Regions from separate parts of the Pseudoalteromonas sp. Isolate6 genome, predicted to be linked through region 2. Evidence: predicted binding sites of a transcription regulator. Region 2 holds the regulator's gene; each other region holds the start of a gene.

Region 1 (5,166 bases), on a different contig from region 2:
TTAAGAATAAAACTTTGGGCAGCATGCTGATTGTAGCAGGTACTACAATTGGCGCGGGTATGCTCGCCCTCCCTATTGCATCAGCAGGACTCGGCTTTTCTACCGCTATCGCATTATTAGCAATCACATGGTTATTAATGACCTATACTGCATTGCTTATGCTGGAAGTACATCAATACGCAGATCAAGACGCAACATTAAATACACTAGCAAAAAACTTACTTGGTAAAACGGGGCAGTATGTCGCTAACTTTTCAATGGTCTTTTTGTTCTATGCCTTATGTGCAGCTTATATCGCAGGTGGCGGCGCACAGCTTCAAACCAAACTTGTCGGCATGTTAGGTGATGGCATAACCCCTCAACTGGGCTCTGTACTGCTTGCTGTTATCATAGCGACCATAGTGACATTAGGCACAAGTACAGTTGATAAGCTCAATCAGTTATTATTTACTATTAAAGTTATTGTGCTCGCGAGTTTGTTCTTTATTTTAACACCTTATGTTCACGGCCAGCACCTCATCGATATGCCGGTAGAACAAGGGCTGGTAATTGCAGCAATTCCGGTAATTTTTACTTCCTTTGGTTTTCATGGCTCAATCCCATCAATCGTTAAGTATGTGGGTGTAGATATCCGCCAACTACGTAAAGTAATGATGTTTGGTGCTGCCCTCCCGCTTATCATCTATGTGTTCTGGCAATTGCTCAGCCAAGGTGTTATGGGTCAAGAGAGCCTAATGGCAAGTGAGGGACTGCCGGGTTTTGTCACTAGTATTTCGTCTATCGCACACAACGACAACGTACAATTATTTGTGACTATATTTGCAGATCTTGCTCTCGCGACTTCGTTCTTGGGTGTAAGCCTTGGTTTATTCGACTTTTTTGCTGATACCTTTAAAAAGCAAGATACCAAGAAAGACCGTATAAAAACGGCGTTCATTACCTTTTTACCACCGCTAGGGTTTGCCCTTTTTTATCCCAAAGGTTTTATCATGGCACTGGGATATGCGGCGATTGCATTGGTGGTATTGGCGGTTTTTCTGCCAGTTGCTATGGTATGGAAACAGAGAAAAGCTAGAGGCAATGATGGATATCAGGTTAAAGGTGGTACGCTTGGATTAGGGCTTGCAGCCGCTTTCGGTGTAATGATCATTGCTTCCCAGCTGATGCAAATGGCTGGCCTTATTCCGAGTTTAGGGTAATACAAATCATGTAAAAGTAGGCTATCAACTGCCTACTTCAACACTCTCTAGTGAATCAGCTTGTAATCGTTTATGTTTCAGTTGAAAATAAGCTACTACTGGCACAAACGCCAAACACAAAGTGGCAAAGTTAACAATTGGAATAATTGTGACATAGAGGTATGACGAATAACTAAGTTCCATTAAGTGCCTGTCGACTAAGCGGAACATTTGTAAGAGCGGTGCAGGAATAATAATAAGTTGAGCGATCACACTCTGCCACATATAGACCTTGTCTTTTACAGCCCAAACAGCAATTATTGCCATAAAAATAATGTCGTTAAATGCCCAAAATATATAGCGATAAACTAAACCACTGTCTATCGCTCTTATAAAATCACCAGTAAAAGAGCCAATAATGTAAAACAAAGCAATCAAAATCGCATAACGAGCAGCTTTTATATCTCTTAGAACCAAACAGGCAACCACTGCAATCAGCGAAAGTGGAATGCTGTATTGGATATAAAAAAGCCTAACCGACTCCCAAGCCTCTAACATATTTACTCTTCTAACTATTAGTTATGATGATTTTTAATGGGTCAAGTGATTATTATAATCAGTTAAGACGGCTTTTTTTCTGCCTCTTCATCACCACCCTCACCATTACCGCCCGGTAGTCTAAAATTTTGAGGTTTTTTTATCGAAATCATTCTATTTCTCCTTTAAGTAGAACCGTCGGAAACAATAGCGAATTCCCTGTAATTTGGCAACAAACTGTAATCAATTTTGTCTTACTTCAATAGGCTCAGATTCTTTCGCTTTACCCTGTAAGATAGAGATTTCGACACGCCTATTACGTCGTCTATCAGCGTTGCTCTCATTGGGAACAAGCGGTCTGGTATCTGCGTGTCCAACCACGACCATTCTGTTCTTATCAAAACCACGAACTCGCTCCATCACAGTTGCGACGGCCACAGCTCGAGTTGCCGATAAATCCCAGTTATTCGAATAAAGCTCGTTCGTCACTCTAAAATCGTCGGTGTGACCCGACACAGTGATTTCACCAGGAACATCTTTTAGTAACTCTGCAATTTCTTCAACCACAGGCTCAAATTTAGGCTGCAAAAATGCACTACCTGCTGGGAAAGAGCCATTCTCCTGAATGCGTATAATGATTTGTTGCCCTAGCGATTCAAGCTCAATTGCACCATCCATAATTTGCTTTTCTAGCTGCTGCGCAATCTTTTTCACAAGTTCATTAACTTGTTCTTGATCCGCTGATGCAATTGCTTGCGTTGACGCCATTTCCTGCGCAGTACTGGCTGATTCACCACCACGCTTGTTGCCACGCTGTTCTTGCCGACCACCCGCAGAAGATTCATCACCAGCCTGAAACTCGAGCATCTGCTGCGTCATCTCTACCGTTTGCTGTTGAATAGTTTCAATCGGTGTCGGCTCTGGCTTTCCTGGAGTAAACTCCATCGCGATAACGCTGGTACCTTTTGGGATATCCTTTACTTCAATTTTATTTTGTACGCCAAAAGCAAACTTCATCGAACCGGCGATTTGCTTAAACTTCAGCACATCCATTTCAGAAAAAGCCAACAGTAGTACGAAGAAGCACATTAACAATGACATCAGATCGGCAAAGGTTCCCATCCAAGCCGGAAGACCTGGAGGGGGACATTTACATTCGTTCTCATCTGACATGATTATTCCTCAGCCTCAGCACCACGTTTAGACTCAGGCAAATAGTTCTTCAAGATACCTTCAATAACCTTCGGGTTTTGGCCATCTTGTATACCTAATATAGCATCCAAGATAAGTCGCTGATTTCGTTCTTCTTCATCTTTACGGAGTTCAAGTTTTACCTGAATAGGGATCGCAACCACGTTAGCTAAAAACGCACCATACAAAGTTGTTAAAAGCGCAACGGCCATAGCAGGTCCAATTGCTTTTGGATCATCCATGTTAGACAACATCGCCACTAGGCCGATAAGTGTCCCAATCATCCCCATCGCAGGCGCAATATCCGCTAGGGACTTGAATAAACCTGCGCCTAATTCATGCCTTGAAGACGTCAAGGCAATATCTTTTTGCAATGTAGCACGCACAACATCAGCATCATGACCATCGACTAGCATATCGACGCCTTTACGCATAAATTGGTTGGGGATTTCAGCTTCTTCTAACGCTAAAAAACCACCTTTACGCGCAGAATCTGCTAGCTCAACTGCTTTTTCAATCAGCTCTTCAGGGGTTTCAATCTTAAACATGAAGGCCTTCCCGGCCACCTTACCAATACCGAAAAACTGCCCAAGCGTAAAATTGGACAACACGATAAAAATTGAACCACCAAATACGATAACGACGGAAGGCGTGTTATAGAACATAGCGATCTGGCCATCACTACTCAATACCATTGACATTACAATCAAACCTATGGCACCCAGGATCCCTATTACCGTTGCTAAATCCACATGTCCTCCGGGGGAAGTTATTTGTGATAAATCACGCAGTTATTGTTGTTTGAGTTATCGGCAAGTTTTTCTACAACTTAACACTATTATATTAAAAAGAGTTTAAAATGCGAGTTTATAGCAGATCTTGTAATGCCGATACTCGGACAGATCAAAAAGTCACTGGTTTTTTTGACCTTGACGTCCAATCCCCCTAAAATTGCCACACTTTTACTTTACGGGTCGGTGTGATATATGGCAGTAAAAAAACCAGATAACTTGAGCTTTGAAGAAGCTATGCAAGAACTGGAGCAAATCGTTGCGGACATGGAAAATGGTAGCTTGCCTTTAGATCAAGCACTTAAACAATTTGAGCGCGGGATTAAGCTTGCAAAAGCATCAAATCAAAAACTTCAGCAAGCTGAGCAGCAGGTCGCTATTTTAATGGGCGAAGGTGAGCAAGCACAATTACAGCCATTTGATAACGAAGCCTAATGTCAGCAAAATTAAAAGAAAAACTGCAGCATGCTAAAACCCGTGTAGAGAACACCGTTTTACACTATTTTGATAATGCGCTTGATACCGAAGAAAATATAAAAGCAGCTACCCGTTATAGCATCGAAAACGGTGGCAAACGTCTGCGACCATTTTTGGTATATTGCACTGGTGAATTATTTGGTGCTGCTCCAGAAGACTTAGACAAGGCCGCCGCCGCAATAGAGTGTGTGCATAGCTATTCTTTAGTGCACGATGATTTACCAGCTATGGATGATGATGAGCTTAGGCGCGGCCGCCCAACTTGTCACATTCAATTTGACGAGGCGACCGCTATTTTGGCTGGTGACGCTCTGCAAACGCTGGCTTTTGAACTATTAAGTGATCAGCAATTCACAGTGAGCCATCATGCACAAATCAAAATGATTTCCGCACTAGCCAAAGCATCAGGTCTAGCGGGGATGGTTGGAGGTCAAGCGCTGGATATTGCAGCCACAGATCGGTCTATTACAATTACTGAACTTGAGCGTATTCATAAGCTAAAAACTGGTGCTCTCTTAAGTTGCGCAGTAGAGTTGGGGATTTTGTGCGGTAACCCTGAACAAGTTACCAAGCAAGCGCGTGAAGCAATGCATATATACGGGCGTGCAATCGGCCTTGCATTCCAAGTCAGAGATGACATCCTAGATGTAGAAGGCGATACTTCTGTGCTTGGCAAACCACAAGGTTCTGACTTGGAACACAACAAGTCTACCTATCCAGCGCTCCTTGGTCTCGCACAAGCAAAAGAGAAAGCGGAACAATTGATTGATGAAGCACTAGATGCACTCAAAGTTATCGATGGCAACACGGAAATACTTGCAGATTTAGCAAAATACATCATAGATCGAGAATATTAAGCTGACGTATAAAATAACTACGCCAAGCTAAGAAAATATTCACAAGTACTTTGTAAACGCTGGCTAACATAATATCATGACCAGTTAGTGAAGAATTTTAATAATTATGAAGTGAACCACGTGAGGAATTGCGCT
Region 2 (5,166 bases):
CGAGATATGCGTTCGATTGTGCAAACCTTAGTTGAGTATGGCCCACGTAGCCAAGACCCAGATGTACTAACTGCTGCAGTGAGAATTTCACTGCGTCGATTAATAGTCCAAGATGCAGTTGGGAGCGAAGAAGAAATCCCTGTCATAACATTGGCGCCTGAGTTGGAACAGATGTTGCATCAGTCACTTCAGAACGCAGGTGATGAGGGGGCAGGTATTGAACCTGGCTTGGCTGAGAGGCTTCAAGAATCATTAAGAGAAGCACATCACAACCAAGAAATGCTAGGGGAGCCGTCCATCTTATTAACCTCAGGTATGTTGAGAAGTGTGCTGTCTCGATTTGTTAAGCATACAATTCCAGGGCTTCGAGTGATGTCATATCAAGAAGTACCAGAAGAAAGACAAATCAAGATAGTGAGCTCGGTTGGACAATAGAGGATAAAGGGGCTGTAACATGAAAATTAAACGTTTCTTCGCAAAAGATATGCGTACGGCTTTGAATGAAGTGAAAGAAGAGCTTGGCGCTGATGCTGTCATCATGTCAAATAAAAAGTTAGCGGATGGTGTTGAAATCGTCGCAGCAATTGATAATGACCGTGCCGCTGCACCGGTTAAGCAAGCGCCAGCAACCCGTACAGCAACTCCTAGTGAAGCTCAGACTCGCTTTGTCCGTCCTGAGCCTCGCCAAGCTCAGCCTGTAAAACAAGCACAAGTAGCTGATAGCTTAGAAGCATTGCTTGAGCGCCAAGCACCACGCCCCCGTTCACCAGAACTTGCTTCTATGTTCTCACAGTCGGGTATTGATACTGAGCAAATGTTAAGCAGTCAACGCAAGGCACAGACTGAAGCTCCGGCATACCAAGCGAAGCCACAGCAATCTCGCCGCCAATCTTTTGACTTCGAGGATGATGCTTTTGAGCAACCACAGCAGTGGGGAGAGTCTGATGAATTGGACAATGGTTTTGGTGATGATTTACCCGAGCTAAATGCCAAGCCTGACGAAATGAGTGCAATGCGTGAAGAGATGAACGCAATTCGTCAATTACTTGAGCATCAAGTATCAGGACTAATGAAGCAAGAAATGGCTCGTCGTGATCCAACCCGCGCGTGTCTTGTAGACCGTCTTGAAGGAATGGGCATAGACAAAGATGTTGCTGAACAAATGGCATGCTTTATCCCTGATGATGTTTCTCGTAAAGAAGCTTGGAATGCCTTGTTAAACATGGTGATAAACCAAATGCACACCACTAACAATGATATTCTCCGCCAAGGTGGCGTATTCGCTATGGTGGGTCCAACTGGTGTTGGTAAAACCACAACGGTCGCAAAATTAGCGGCGCTAGGCGCACAAAAATACGGTGCAGATAAAGTGGCGTTGATAACTACTGATACCTATAGAATTGGTGCTTACGAGCAATTAGCGACCTATGGTAGAATCATTGGTTGTCCAGTTAAACAAGTTAAAGATGCAAATGAACTTGCAGAAGTGCTTTATCATTTACGAAATAAACGTCTAGTATTAATAGATACGGCGGGAATGAGTCAAAGAGATTTGCGCTTAACTGAACAGTTAAATACACTTATGCGTAGCGCAAGAGTGGATATTCGTAGTTACTTAGTACTGAGTGCAACAGCACAAATGAATGTGTTACAAGAAACCGTACGGCACTTCAAAAAAGTAAATTTAAGCGGTTGTATTTTCACAAAACTTGATGAAAGTCTAAGTTTAGGTGAGATAATTAGCATAGCGATTCAAAATCGCTTGCCAATAGGGTATCTTACCAACGGTCAGCGAGTGCCAGAAGACATTCGCGTAGCAAATGCTCAAAAGCTAGTAAAAAAGGCTGAGCAATTGTATTTAAAAAGAATAAAAGCACAGCACTCTCGACGTGTACCAGTAGCGTCAGAGTCAGTAGGAATGTATGATTAACACAGTTTTAGATCAAGCAAGTGGCCTGCGTAGAATGAGTCAAAATAGCAACCAGGGTGTAAAAGTAATAGCCGTGACCGGTGGTAAAGGTGGGGTGGGTAAAACTAATGTCTCACTCAATACTGCTATCGCTATGGGTCAACAAGGACAAAGAGTCCTAGTTCTGGATGCGGACTTGGGCTTGGCAAACTGTGATGTAATGTTAGGTCTTCGAGTAGAAAAAAATCTGTCGCACGTGTTGTCGGGAGAGTGTGAACTTGATGAAATTCTTGTAGAGGGGCCCGCAGGTATCAAAATTGTACCGGCGACCTCTGGCTCTCAAAATATGGTAGAGTTGACTCCAGCAGAACACGCCGGGCTTATTCGCGCTTTTAGCGAACTTAACACTCAATTCGATGTATTAATTGTTGATACCGCAGCAGGTATCTCTGATATGGTCCTGAGTTTTTCTCGGGCTGCACAGGATGTGATGGTCGTCGTGTGTGATGAACCAACCTCTATTACCGATGCTTATGCATTGATCAAAGTGTTAAGCAGAGAGCATGGTGTCTATCGTTTTAAAATTGTTGCCAATATGGTCCGCAGCATGCGTGAAGGGCAAGAATTATTTGCTAAACTTTCAAAAGTTACAGATCGTTTTCTAGATGTAGCACTGGAGTTAGTGGCCACCGTACCGTTTGACGAAAACATGCGTAAATCCTCTCGTAGACAAAGAGCTATCGTAGATTTATTTCCGAGCTCCCCAGCCGCGATTGCGATTAAGGGGCTTGCCGCTAAAGCAGTTAAATGGCCAATTCCTCATCAACCTTCCGGTCATCTAGAATTTTTCATTGAACAACTTGTAAACGGGTGATTATGGCTTCTCCGGTCAACAGAGCTGCGGGATATCAAACTTCAGAGCATCTTCACAAGGTGGTCGAACGGCATGCTCCACTGGTGAAAAAAGTGGCGTGTCACCTGATAGCTCGACTTCCGGCAAGTGTGCAACTCGACGATCTCATCCAATCGGGGATGATTGGGTTGATTGAAGCATCTAAAAATTTCGATGCCTCTAAAGGAGCTAGTTTTGAGACCTTTGCGGGGATCCGTATTCGAGGCGCGATGTTGGATGAAATTCGCCGTGGCGATTGGGCTCCGCGTTCCGTACATAAAAATAGCCGAATGGTGGCTGAAGCTATCTCCGAGCTAGAATCTCTCCTTGGTCGAGAACCAAAAGACACTGAAATCGCTGAAAAACTTGATATATCTCTAGATGAGTACCATCATATTTTACATGATGTAAATGCAAGCAAAGTCATCGGGATTGAGGATCTTGGGGTTGATGAAGATGTGATAACCCCTGCAAACAGCGATTTTGCGCTAGACAAACCGTTTAATAACGTTAAAAATGAGCGTTTTAACGAGTCTTTAGTAAATGCGATCAAAGCGTTACCCGAAAGAGACGCTTTAGTTTTGTCACTTTACTATAACGACGAAATGAATTTAAAAGAGATTGGCGCCATTCTTGATGTTAGTGAATCTCGAGTAAGTCAAATTCACGGTCAGGCAATGATAAAGCTTAAAGCTAAAATCAATGACTGGATAAATTAGAGTACATAAAATAGTTGGGTTCGAACCTCACTGGAGGAAGTTTTGGATAAGAACATGAAAATTCTCGTGGTTGATGATTTCTCTACTATGAGAAGAATAATCAAAAACCTATTAAGAGATTTAGGCTTTACCAATGTTCAAGAAGCTGATGATGGTAGTACAGCACTTCCGATGCTACAAAATCAGGAGTTTGACTTTGTAGTAACTGATTGGAATATGCCGGGCATGCAAGGTATTGATCTGCTTCGTGCAATACGAGCGGATGAAAAACTTAAGCACATTCCAGTGTTGATGGTTACCGCAGAAGCGAAAAAGGAACAAATAGTTGCAGCAGCGCAAGCTGGAGTTAACGGATATATTGTCAAACCGTTTACAGCTGGCACGCTTAAAACTAAGCTTGAAAAAGTATTTGAGCGACTAGGCTAACAGCAAGGGGATATGGCCTATGTCTGTAAATGCTGCGCCTCAAATTACACTTGAACAAGCAAAACAACTTGTCGAGCTTTTAGAGCAGGGTGAACAAGAAAAAGCTGACCAGCTGATTTTAGAAGCTGCTAACAAAGAGCAATCGGAGCTATTTGCAGAAGTTGGAAAGCTAACTCGTCAGTTGCACGAATCTTTAAAGAACTTTGAACTAGATACTCGGCTTGCAGATCTCACAACAGAGGCTATTCCTGATGCAAAGCAGCGCCTTAATTATGTTATGGAAATGACGGAAAGCGCTGCAAACAAAACGATGGACGCAGTCGAAGAAAGCTTACCTCTTGCGCAGAATCTTGCGGATGAGTTAGCGCAAATAAAGCCCACTTGGGATAGGTTGATGAGTAGGGATATTCAACTCGGTGAGTTTAAATCTCTGTGTCATGATCTCGACAGCTTTATGCAGACTTCAAAGACACGGACAGACGAATTACAAGGTTTAATGACCAACGTTCTGATGGCACAAGACTATCAGGATTTGACAGGACAGGTTATCCGTCGTGTTATTGAGCTTGTGAGGGAAGTAGAAGATAGTCTCATTCACCTTCTAACTGTGTTTGGCACTTCAGATGAAGCACCTGCCGTTGCAGAAAAAACGAATGAAAATGAAATAAAAACAACTGAGACTATCAGTAATGAATTGTCTGGACCTGAAGGTCCAATTATTGACGCTGAATCGCGAGATGACGTGGTTTCTGGTCAAGACGAAGTCGATGACTTGCTATCTAGTTTAGGCTTCTAGTTGGAGAGTGTGTATGAGCTTTGAAGTCGATGAAGATATCTTGCAGGACTTTCTAGTTGAAGCAGGTGAAATATTAGAACTGTTATCTGAACAGCTTGTTGAACTAGAAAATAATCCTGAAGATAAAGAACTTCTTAACGCGATTTTCCGTGGCTTCCATACCGTAAAAGGTGGGGCTGGTTTTCTCGGTATGACTGAACTGGTTGATGCCTGTCACGGTGCGGAGAACGTGTTTGATGTATTACGACAAGGACAGCGAAAAGTAACTTCGGAATTGATGGATGTTATTTTGCAATCTTTGGATACTATCAACGAAATGTTCGCTTGTATTCAAAACCGGGAGGAGCCAGAAGCTGCTGATCCTGTGTTGCTTGAAACACTCCACAAACTTAGCCAGCCCGCTTCTGAAGACGAAGTCAATGAG
Region 3 (5,166 bases), on a different contig from region 2:
TAGTGATGACTTTTCTAAATAACCTTCTTTATTAACGCCAAGGCCCATGTCAAACACCGACTCAAATGGCCCAGCATCAGTCAACGTAGACCCCAGAGTAGAAACTAGCTGATCACTCAATGCTCTCATCGAAGCATCGCCATTTAGAGGCTTTCCTGCTCGAGTTTGCAAGCCAATCATTCCAACGAGGTTATTGTAATTTGTAATCAACTCATCGACGAGCTTAGTGACAGATTCTCTGTCATAATCTACGTCCAACTTAGCTGTTAATTTTGTACCAGATGTATCCTCAGGGCTAACCTCGAGTGCCCTTATCGTCATATCTTGGACAGCATCTTTAAATGTGTTTGTATCGCTGTTAACTGTAAGGCCATCTACCGTTATGATTGCATCTTGAGCTTTGTCCGCATCGGCAATGACCATGCCTCCAGAAGGGTTTGTTGTCTCGTCATATGTCTCAATAGCATCAAGCTCAGCAGTATCACTTGTAATCACGAGGTCGTTTCCATCGCCACTGACATTTGACGTGAAAACAAGTTTGGAGCCTACATCGGGATCGCCAGTGTTAATAATATTAGCAGTGATACCGAAATTAGTATCTGATGCATTAATAGCATCTCTTAACTCAGCCAGAGTCATTCCAGCTGTCACTTCTAAATCAAATGATTTATCCGCACCTGCTGAGAAAGACAAAGTACCACCACTTGCACTAACAACAGTGTCGGCTGAAGCAAAAGCACCATCAGCAGAAACGGCTCTGCTTCCTTGCGCCAACTGTTCTACGGCAATCTTAAAATTACCTGTAGAAATATCTGACGTTGGTGTTACGCTAATTATTTCAGCACCATCCGGTTGACGAATATTAGCGATTCGCTTGCCAAAGTTATCGATGTCCGCTAGTTTTTCAATTGTGTCTTTAAGTTTTGAAATGGCAGATTTAACCTCACCGACAGAAGACAATTCAACTTTCAGTGATTCTTGCTTTGCAGCAAACCTTTGCATCTTGGGTACGTTTTCCGCATCCACAGAAGCTTTTATGATTGACTCTAAGTCAAGCCCTGAGCCAACACCCGCAGATGTAATAAGTGGCATAATCTACCTCCAAATCTATATCAGGCGGTTTTATCAAATAACACGCCACGCTTTGTAAGTTTATCGGCAAACTCTTCCAAAGCCTTAGCTACTTCCCTAAACTCTTTTGAAGGAATTTCCCTAATTACTTCATTGCTAGACTTATCTAAAACAAGAACAACCGGAGGATCACCCTCTTCATCAAGTTGAAACTGTAAGTTCGTAGCCGTAACGGGAATAACATCGTTTAATCTTGCTAAATTGTCTTTAACTTCTGATATTAACTGTTCATTACTGCTAGCACCTTTACCATTATGCTCAGGTGAATCTTCAGGTTTTGCTCTATCTGGAGCAATACCACCTTCATTGTTTAATTCTTGTTTTGGTTGCTTATTCAGTTGACTATCAACCGAATAGTTTAGCCCTTGAGAAATTTGAACATCACTCATCTAGACCTCCTGTAAAGCCTATAAAGAGTATACGTCAAGTTCGCGAACATTCCCAAACTTGACGCTTTTCTCAGAATATTACCCAAGTAACGATAGTGCTACCTGTGGACGCTGATTAGCTTGACTCAAAATAGAGCTACTTGCTTGTTGTAAAATCTGCATCTTAGTCAGGTTGGCAGTTTCTTGAGCAAAATCGGTATCTCTAACTCGAGATTGAGCTGCTGATAAGTTTTCTTGGATATTTGACTGGTTACGAATAGTTGACTGGAATCGGTTTTGTACCGCACCAAGCTCAGCACGTTTTTTATCAACTACCGCAATCATGGTATCCATTGCAGCCAGTACTTCCTGTGCATTTTCTTGCGAAGATACACTAATTACTGTGGCAGCCATGTTGGTGAAACCAGCGGTAGCCTCCGTAACACCAGTACCAACATTACTGATACCAGCAGCCAATGTTGACATTGTTTTGCCAGTTACTGCGGAAGCGACACCCGCGATACCAGACATTGTGAAGCCACCATTTGCTGTCAAAGAGTTAGAACCATTCGATGACGAGCCAATGTCTTTCATACTAAAGCTTATAGTCTGAACGGCATCAGAGCCAACTTGGAAATTTGAATCATAGGTGCCGTCAAGTAGATTTTGACCACCAAAGGTTGTGTCTTTAGCAACACGGTTAACTTCCGATGCCAACGAGCGAATTTCTTCTTGCAGTGCCAATCGGTCTTCGTCTGTATTCGAACCATTTGATGCTTGTTGCGCTAACGTACGAATACGCTGAAACATTTGTGTCGTCTCATCCAAAGCACCCTCTGCGGTTTGCGCAAGAGAAATACCATCATTCGCATTTCGAATACCTTGGTTTAATCCATTAATTTGTCCTGTTAGACGGTTCGAGATCTGCATACCTGCAGCATCATCTTTTGCACTGTTTATTCTAAAGCCTGATGACAATCTTTTAAAAGAAGTATCAAGCGCACTACCTGAGTTCATCAATTGTCTTTGTGCATTCAATGAACTGACATTGGTATTAACGTAAATAGCCATAATAGCCTCCGCTTTATAATACATATTTCAACGCTGCGGGATACCCCTACCCTGCAGTATTGAAGAAGTTAGAGTACTAGATTGATAGTTCTCTAACTCTTCTATCGACTATAAAAGAGGAAGCTTTAGTTTTTTTTTAGAAAAATTTAACTCATTAGCCTTGTAGTAGACTTAAAGCTGCTTGAGGCCGTTGATTTGCTTGACCTAATATAGTTTGGCTAGCTTGTTGTAAAATTTGATTCTTCGTTAACTTTGCTGTTTCTAAAGCAAAGTCCGCGTCTTTTACTCGCGATTTAGCTGAGTTTAGATTTTCAGATACGTTCGATTGATTTCGAATAGTCGACTGAAAGCGGTTTTGAACAGCACCCAGCTCTGCACGTTTTTTATCCACTACAGCTATCATTGCGTCCATCGCTGCGAGCACTTGTTGTGCATTTTCTTGCGATGAAACACTAATCACAGTTGCAGCCATGTTAGTAAAACCGGCAGTCGTTTCTGTTACTCCGGTGCCAATATTACTAATGCCAGCAGCCAACACTGACATCCCTTTACCTGAAACCGCAGACGCAATCCCTGCTATTCCAGACATAGTAAAACCACCGTTGGTAGTCATGGAGTTATCACCATTAGCTGTAGACCCGACCTCTTTCATACTAAAGCCAATAGTTTGAACAGCATCAGCACCTACTTGGAAATTTGCAGAGTAGGTTCCATCAAGCAAGTTTTGACCACCGAATGTCGTGTCAGTCGCGACACGATTTACTTCAGCTGATAGCTGACGAATCTCTTCTTGGATCGCCAAACGGTCTTCATCAGTATTAGAGCCGTTGGCTGCCTGTTGCGCGAGCGTCCTAATTCGCTGAAACATAGAGGTGATTTCGTCCATCGCACCTTCAGCTGTTTGAGCAAGAGAAATACCGTCATTCGCATTACGGTTACCTTGTTCAAGCCCCATGATCTGTGAATTTAATCGGTCGGATATCTGTAAACCTGCAGCATCATCAGCAGCGCTGTTTATCCGCAGACCAGAAGATAGACGCTTGAATGAAGTATCTAGTTCATTACCTGAATTAGTCAATTGTCTTTGTGCATTAATTGCACTGACATTGGTATTTACATATAAAGCCATAACTCACTCTCTTTTTGCCAAATCAATATCTAATTGATAGATAGTTAAATGACAAAGCGGCATGCATGTTTCAGGTTTTCTTTTTACTAAGGCAACCAATTGCCACTTTGACGCCAAAATTAACTCTACTGGGTTTGAAGCAAGTTACAGGCCAAAAAGACAAAACGTTATAAATGCAGCTAAAGAAATCAATTTAACACCATGATAAATATGGACTTTATATTTTTCTCTTTTGGGATTTTGATATAGATACCATCGTAGCGTCAATTTACTGTGCTTATTTGAGCGGTACTCATATACCGTGTGAGCGATGCTTACCAATAAATCTTAAATAAAATAGCCTAGGCATTGAAGTAGCTGATTAAATAATCTGAGCATCGGGCATCTAGTACTCACACATTGATTTAGCGACACGAAAACAGATATAACGCTCTGTATAGTTGGAACTAAAGGAAGTTAATATATGGTAAAAGAGGGGCTGGCTAGCCCCTCTTTAGTAAGTTTGAGAGTGAGTGTCATTTTTCTAACACAAACTTGGCATGGTATGTGCTTTAATTAACGTGTTCATTGATTTAATGAACGCTATTGGATTTTTTAGCTCCTCCGCTTTATCATCCAATTCGGTGCCTAAGCAAATACCCCATCTGGCTTAGGCACCTTTTACCATCCTAGTTACATTATCCTAGTAGACTTAATGCAGCTTGAGGACGTTGGTTAGCCTGACTTAAGATTGTTTGGCTTGCCTGCTGTAGAATCTGCATTTTAGTCAAGCTTGCTGTTTCTTGAGCAAAGTCAGTATCTTTCACTCGAGATTTTGCAGCTGATAAGTTTTCCTGAATATTCGATTGGTTACGAATAGTTGATTGGAACCGGTTTTGTACCGCACCAAGCTCAGCTCGTTTTTTATCAACTACTGCAATCATTGAATCCATCGCAGCTAACACTTGTTGTGCATTTTCCTGTGACGATACACTGATGATGGTAGCTGCCATGTTGGTGAAACCAGCTGTCGCTTCTGTAACACCGGTGCCAACGTTACTAATACCAGCAGCAAGGGTTGACATTGTTTTGCCAGTTACTGCGGAAGCGATACCCGCGATACCAGACATTGTGAAGCCACCATTTGCTGTCAAAGAGTTGGACCCATTCGCAGACGAACCGACGCTTTTCATACTGAAACCAATTGTCTGTACAGCATCTGCACCGACTTGGAAGTTAGCCTCGTATGAACCATCTAGTAAGTTTTGTCCACCAAAAGTTGTATCTTTTGCTACACGGTTAACTTCTGATGCTAAAGAGCGGATTTCTTCTTGAATCGCCAATCTGTCTTCATCAGTATTCGAGCCGTTTGAAGCTTGTTGAGCTAGGGTACGCATGCGTTGGAACATTGAAGTTACTTCGTCCATCGCCCCCTCTGCAGTTTGTGCAAGAGAGATACCGTCATTCGCGTTACGGTTACCTTGGTTA
Region 4 (5,166 bases), on a different contig from region 2:
AGTATGCCAGTCGTGAGTGCTGAAAATAACATGCTTAAAGCACAAGAAAAGTTTTCTGAAGCGGGGGCGCTTACAGGCGTTCCAACTTTTATCGTAAACGACAAATACAGAATCGAAATGAAAGGTATCAAGAGCCAAGAACAGCTTGATGAATTGATCGCATATCTATTAAAAAAATAAGGACTGGAGAAAGTTAGTATGTTGAAAGTATTAAAAGGCTTAGCGGTTGCACTAATGCTTCCTCTTCTTGCTCAGGCTGCACCATTTGAAGAAGGTGTGCATTATGAAGTTATTGCCGAGCGCGGCACGAAAAAGCCTGAGGTAATGGAATATTTTTCTTTTTATTGTCCAGCCTGTAACGCAATGGAAAATTTAATCGTTGACGTTAAACCAAAGCTGGATGAGGGTGTTAAGTTTAAAAAAAGCCATATAGATTTTGTCGGTCCAAGAGAGCCTGAGATCCAACAGGTGTTGGCACAAGCACTTGCAACTGCTGAAGTGCTGCCACAAAAAGACAAGATAGTTGCAGCCATGTTTAATCATATCCATGGCAAGCGTGCAAAAATCAATGAACTTGCTGATGTAAAAGATATCTTTATTGCTCAAGGTGTTGAAGAAGAGAAGTTTGATAAACTTTATGCCAGTTTCTCTGTTCGTACTAAAGCTTCAAAAATGCAACGTATGCAGAAGACTCTTTCTGATAAAGGCGCGCTAACAGGGGTACCAATGTTCGTGGTAAACGGTAAATACAAGCTATTACTTCGTGAATCTGGTACGACTAAGCCAGAGCAAATTGCAGCTTTGGTGAATTATTTAGCAAAGAAATAAAATCTAATTTGTATTAGACTAGCCCTGCAATTATTGCGGGGCTTTTTTATGTTTAAAATTTTAGTTTCTAGCTGCTTATTAGGTTATCCAGTGAGGTATGACGCTTCTTCACAAAGCCTTCAAGACAATACCTTGCAGTATTGGCGGCAAAAAAATTGGGTCTTACCGCTATGTCCCGAAGTATCTGGTGGTTTACCAACACCTCGCCCATCGGCTGAAATAGCAGATGGTAAAGTTTTGAGTAAACATGGCGATGATTTTACCTCCGCGTTTGAACTCGGTGCTAAAAAAGCGCTAGCGGCTTGCCTACAGCACGATATAAAGTTTGCGTTGTTAAAAGAGTCCAGTCCGTCTTGCGGCAGCAATCTGATTTACGATGGTAGTCATACAGGTAAAAAAATAGTAGGGCAGGGGCTGACTGCGTCTTTATTACGGCAATCCGGTATTCAAGTCTTTAGCGAAACTCAACTGCCAGCACTTATCACAGCGATGGCAGCCAGTCGTTAATCGTTAGAGATCACTTTCTCACTAAGTAAACGCCAGATTCAATATGATGGGTATAAGGGAACTGATCGAAAATCGCCATACGTGCGATTTTATGTGTTTCACATAATAAGGCTAAATCACGTTCTAACGTGTCTGGATTACATGAGATATAAATAATGTTGTCGTAGTTGCTAACTAATCGACAGGTCAATTCATCCATACCTGCACGAGGCGGATCGACGAGAATCGTTTGGCAATCATAGGACTGTAAATCGATACCATCTAATCGAGAAAACTTTTGCCCTTTCATGGCTTGTGTAAACTCTTCACTCGACATGCGAATAATATCTAAGTTATCGACTTTATTTGCTGCAATATTAAATTGTGCAGACTTTACTGATGATTTAGAAATCTCAGTAGCCAGCACTTTATTGAATGAGCCTGCCAATGCAATTGAAAAGTTACCGTTACCACAATAAAGCTCAAGTAGATCGTTGCTTAGCGGTTCACTAATAGACTGTGCCCAAGCTAGCATTTTCTGATTCACTTCCGCATTCGGTTGCGTAAAGCTGTTCTCAACCTGCTGATAAATATATTCTTTACCGTTAACGCTTAGTTTTTCAGTTACATAGTCATTGCCAAACACAACCTTTTGTTTTCTAGCACGACCGATAAAATCAACTTTGTAGGTTTGCTGCAACTCGGTTCTTAATGTCTGCATGGCAGTCTGCCACGCTTCATCTAACTGCTTGTGATAAAGCAAGCTGATCAGTACTTCCCCACTCAGCGTCGTGAGATAGTCGATTTGAAACAGCTTACGACGCAATATTTCGTTGTCTTTTAGCTGGTGTATCATCACTTGCATCATTTCATTGACAAGCGGCGCACCAGGATCAAAGCTATCAACACGGATCTTTTCTTTTGTTTGCTGGTCAAACATGATGTGAAACAGATCTTCACCATCATGCCATACTCTAAATTCACAGCGCTGGCGGTAATGGCGAGATGCAGACTCATACACTTCAAGTGCAGGTGCATTAAACGGTGCAAATTGTGTTGTGATACGCTCAGCTTTATCCGCTAACTGTTGCTCGTATGCTGAATCATCAATTTTTATTACTGCCATGCTAAAACCATCTATGTTGAATTAAGAGGCGCTATTTTAGGGAGCGTTGCTAATTTGTCCAGTCTAGCATCACTGATGCATCTGGTTTGCTGTTTTTTTAATCATTATACTTTAGCTTTGCGCAAATATGCCGATAATCTAACTAATATATTGGAGGGCATACCATGAAAATCGGGCAATTAAATCAGTTGCTCAATCCAGCGATGCAGCATAAGCCTGGAAAGAGCAAAGGGATAGGACCAAATATCCAAATTAATTCAGACAGCTATGCGGGTGATAAATCCAAATTAGCTGCAAAAATTCTTGATGATAAGCTTGCAGAAGCGTTGGGGATTGAGAAGCCGACACAAGACAAGAAAGACAAGCCATTATTTGATTTTGAATCTATTGTCAAAAATGTACTCGATTTTGTTCAGGGTGCAGTGAAGAAAGCCAAAGTCGACGGCAAAAATGATGACGAGTTGAAATCCATGCTCGATGGGGCACGTAAGGGCGTGCTTCAGGGGATAGATGAAGCCAGCGAAGAGTTAAAAGGCATGGGGGCTTTTAATTCCGACATCGAAGATGGTATTGAAAAATCACGAGAAGGGATTTTTAAAGGTTTAGATGATTTTGAAAAAGAGCTGTTTGAAGAAAAGTCGCCAAAAGCATTAGCGATCAGTGCCGCGCAGTTTGCGAGCCTCTCTAATCAGGCTGAATATGCATTTACAACAGCTGAAGGAGATGAAGTCGTTATTTCATTCTCCGATGCATATTCTCAGGGAGCCGCTGCGAGTGTTGCTCAAAAAGGTAATGATTATGGCATGGCATATGGCACTAAGTCTTCTCACGAAGTCAGTTTCTCAATTAAGGTAAATGGTGAGTTGAACGAAGAGGAGCAGCAAGCTATTAACGATATGATGGAAGATATCCGTAATGTCAGTGATTCTTTTTTCGGTGGTGAATACGATGAAGCGTTCGATTTAGCAAAGTCGCTTAGTTTAAATTCAGATCAGATCACTAATTTCACGATGGATCTCAGACAAAGTAAAACGTCTGCTGCGATTGCTCAATATCAGCAAGGCAATCCAATGAAAGAGTTAGAGAAGGCATTTATGCCACTGAATAAGCAGTTAGCAGATGTACAAGAGCAAGCTAAGGGACTCAATGCTGATAATGAGTTGCCAAACTTGCTTGCTTGGATGAATGAAGGCCAGTCGAGACTAAATGAGTTTTTGGATTATGCAAGTAGCTTTTTTAGTAAACTGAATGAATTAAATAAAGAGCAGGTAGAGCAAAAACAAACAAGCTAAGCGAGTTTATTTTCGCGAGGACTCGTGGCAAACTTCATGCTCCATTGATTTGAGGAATGAAGTTTGTCGCATATTTTGGTTTTCGATTCGGGGATAGGTGGCACCAGTGTGCTGTCGCACTTAAAGGCATGTTTGCAGGGGGGTTCATTCAGCTATGTTATGGACAACGCTTTTCTCCCATATGGCCTTCAGCCTCAAGAGCTAATCAAATCACGTATCAAGGGACTGATTTGTTGGCAACAGCAATGCTTGGGCAATGTTGATCTTATCGTTATTGCTTGTAATACCGCTTCAACATACGCATTAGAAGAAGCCAGAAAACATACCCATATTCCAATTATAGGTGTTGTTCCTGCTGTTAAGCCTGCGGCGTCTAGTTCAAAGACCAAGCACATCGCACTATTGGCAACACCGGCAACGTCAAATAATGCTTATACACATAAGCTCATCATGGATTTTACCTCAGGTTGTAAAGTTGAAACTTTGCATTCCACGGAGCTTGTTAGGATCGCTGAGCACTTTTATTGGCATAACGAGTTGGATAAAGAGGCACTTTGCGCGGAAATAGTCCGGCTTAACATTCCAGTCACTGTTGATAGGTTAGTGTTAGGATGTACACATTTTCCTTTGATAGCTCACGATATCAAGAATTGCTTACATAAGCATGTTGAGCTGGTTGATTCAGGCAAGGCAATAGCTAATCGCGCATTGTCATTGTTGGAAAGTCAAATAGTAGTAGGGGAAAAGGTGCCGAGTGCATCGGAAGTGCGTTTCTATGCAACGGCACCAGTAATAGGTAATAAAGAAGCAATCTCTATTATTAATTTAAATAAAGATTAATTAAGCAGGTGAGTGATCCATCTCACCTTCAGGCTTTTGCTTTGCTTCTCTTACTTTTAATGTACGCTGTTGAAATTCACGCTCATTGAGTTGAGTAATAGCCTTTTCCGCATCTTGCTTAGACATCTCAACAAAACCAAAACCGCGACGTTTGCCTGTATTTTTATCCTTAAGTAGACGAACTGAAAATACTTGCCCTTGCTCTTCGAAAAGCTCGCGGACAACATGTTCGTTGGCTCGATACGGTAGATTACCTACATATAATGTAGTGGTTGATAAGTTTGATTGTTTTTCTTGTTGTGTATCACTTTTTAAAAACTGGCTTATTACACCACCGATGATAATACCTACGGCAAGCATAAGAGCAGCGTCGAACTGAGTAGAGCTTAATGCAAGATCAACAATGAAAAAGCTCGCTACTGCAATAACCAAAGTGATCAAAATTGCTTTATGATCAAAAGACTTCATATAAATATACCAATTGAAAGAAGGTTAAACATTAATTTAACAAGTGAGTTAGCTATCTTAACGAGTTAATTAAACTTCGCAATAATTAATATAGTTCTGATAGTAAGATTTGTCCTTTTTTGTATG

Evidence for each region. The regulator FliA, encoded in region 2, starts transcription of late flagellar genes. The targets are predictions, from matches to a motif close to CTAAAGNTNNNNNNNNNNNNGCCGATA.
Region 1: the regulator FliA is predicted to act here: its motif matches at 3,714-3,740, upstream of pomA (flagellar motor protein PomA).
Region 3: the regulator FliA is predicted to act here: its motif matches at 2,673-2,699, upstream of L1D50_RS17635 (flagellin).
Region 4: the regulator FliA is predicted to act here: its motif matches at 2,550-2,576, upstream of L1D50_RS19760 (DUF5610 domain-containing protein).

What each region holds. Positions count from the first base shown of each region.
Region 1 covers NZ_JAKEVK010000007.1:12,421-17,586, reverse strand. The annotation lists gene L1D50_RS01860 (aromatic amino acid transport family protein) at 1-1,199, shown strand, start outside; gene L1D50_RS01855 (hypothetical protein) at 1,224-1,736, opposite strand; gene L1D50_RS01850 (flagellar motor protein MotB) at 1,959-2,888, opposite strand; gene pomA (flagellar motor protein PomA) at 2,891-3,658, opposite strand; gene xseB (exodeoxyribonuclease VII small subunit) at 3,893-4,132, shown strand; gene ispA ((2E,6E)-farnesyl diphosphate synthase) at 4,132-5,031, shown strand.
Region 2 covers NZ_JAKEVK010000009.1:18,099-23,264, forward strand. The annotation lists gene flhA (flagellar biosynthesis protein FlhA) at 1-435, shown strand, start outside; gene flhF (flagellar biosynthesis protein FlhF) at 455-1,930, shown strand; gene L1D50_RS02370 (MinD/ParA family protein) at 1,923-2,783, shown strand; gene L1D50_RS02375 (RNA polymerase sigma factor FliA) at 2,786-3,520, shown strand; gene cheY (chemotaxis response regulator CheY) at 3,563-3,946, shown strand; gene L1D50_RS02385 (protein phosphatase CheZ) at 3,966-4,742, shown strand; gene L1D50_RS02390 (chemotaxis protein CheA) at 4,756-5,166, shown strand, end outside.
Region 3 covers NZ_JAKEVK010000165.1:400-5,565, reverse strand. The annotation lists gene fliD (flagellar filament capping protein FliD) at 1-1,092, opposite strand, end outside; gene L1D50_RS17640 (flagellar protein FlaG) at 1,113-1,520, opposite strand; gene L1D50_RS17635 (flagellin) at 1,599-2,570, opposite strand; gene L1D50_RS17630 (flagellin) at 2,725-3,699, opposite strand; gene L1D50_RS17625 (flagellin) at 4,377-5,166, opposite strand, start outside.
Region 4 covers NZ_JAKEVK010000217.1:1,465-6,630, forward strand. The annotation lists gene L1D50_RS19740 (thiol:disulfide interchange protein DsbA/DsbL) at 1-180, shown strand, start outside; gene L1D50_RS19745 (thiol:disulfide interchange protein DsbA/DsbL) at 199-828, shown strand; gene L1D50_RS19750 (DUF523 domain-containing protein) at 877-1,335, shown strand; gene trmA (tRNA (uridine(54)-C5)-methyltransferase TrmA) at 1,346-2,440, opposite strand; gene L1D50_RS19760 (DUF5610 domain-containing protein) at 2,605-3,732, shown strand; gene murI (glutamate racemase) at 3,796-4,572, shown strand; gene L1D50_RS19770 (RNA-binding protein) at 4,573-5,040, opposite strand.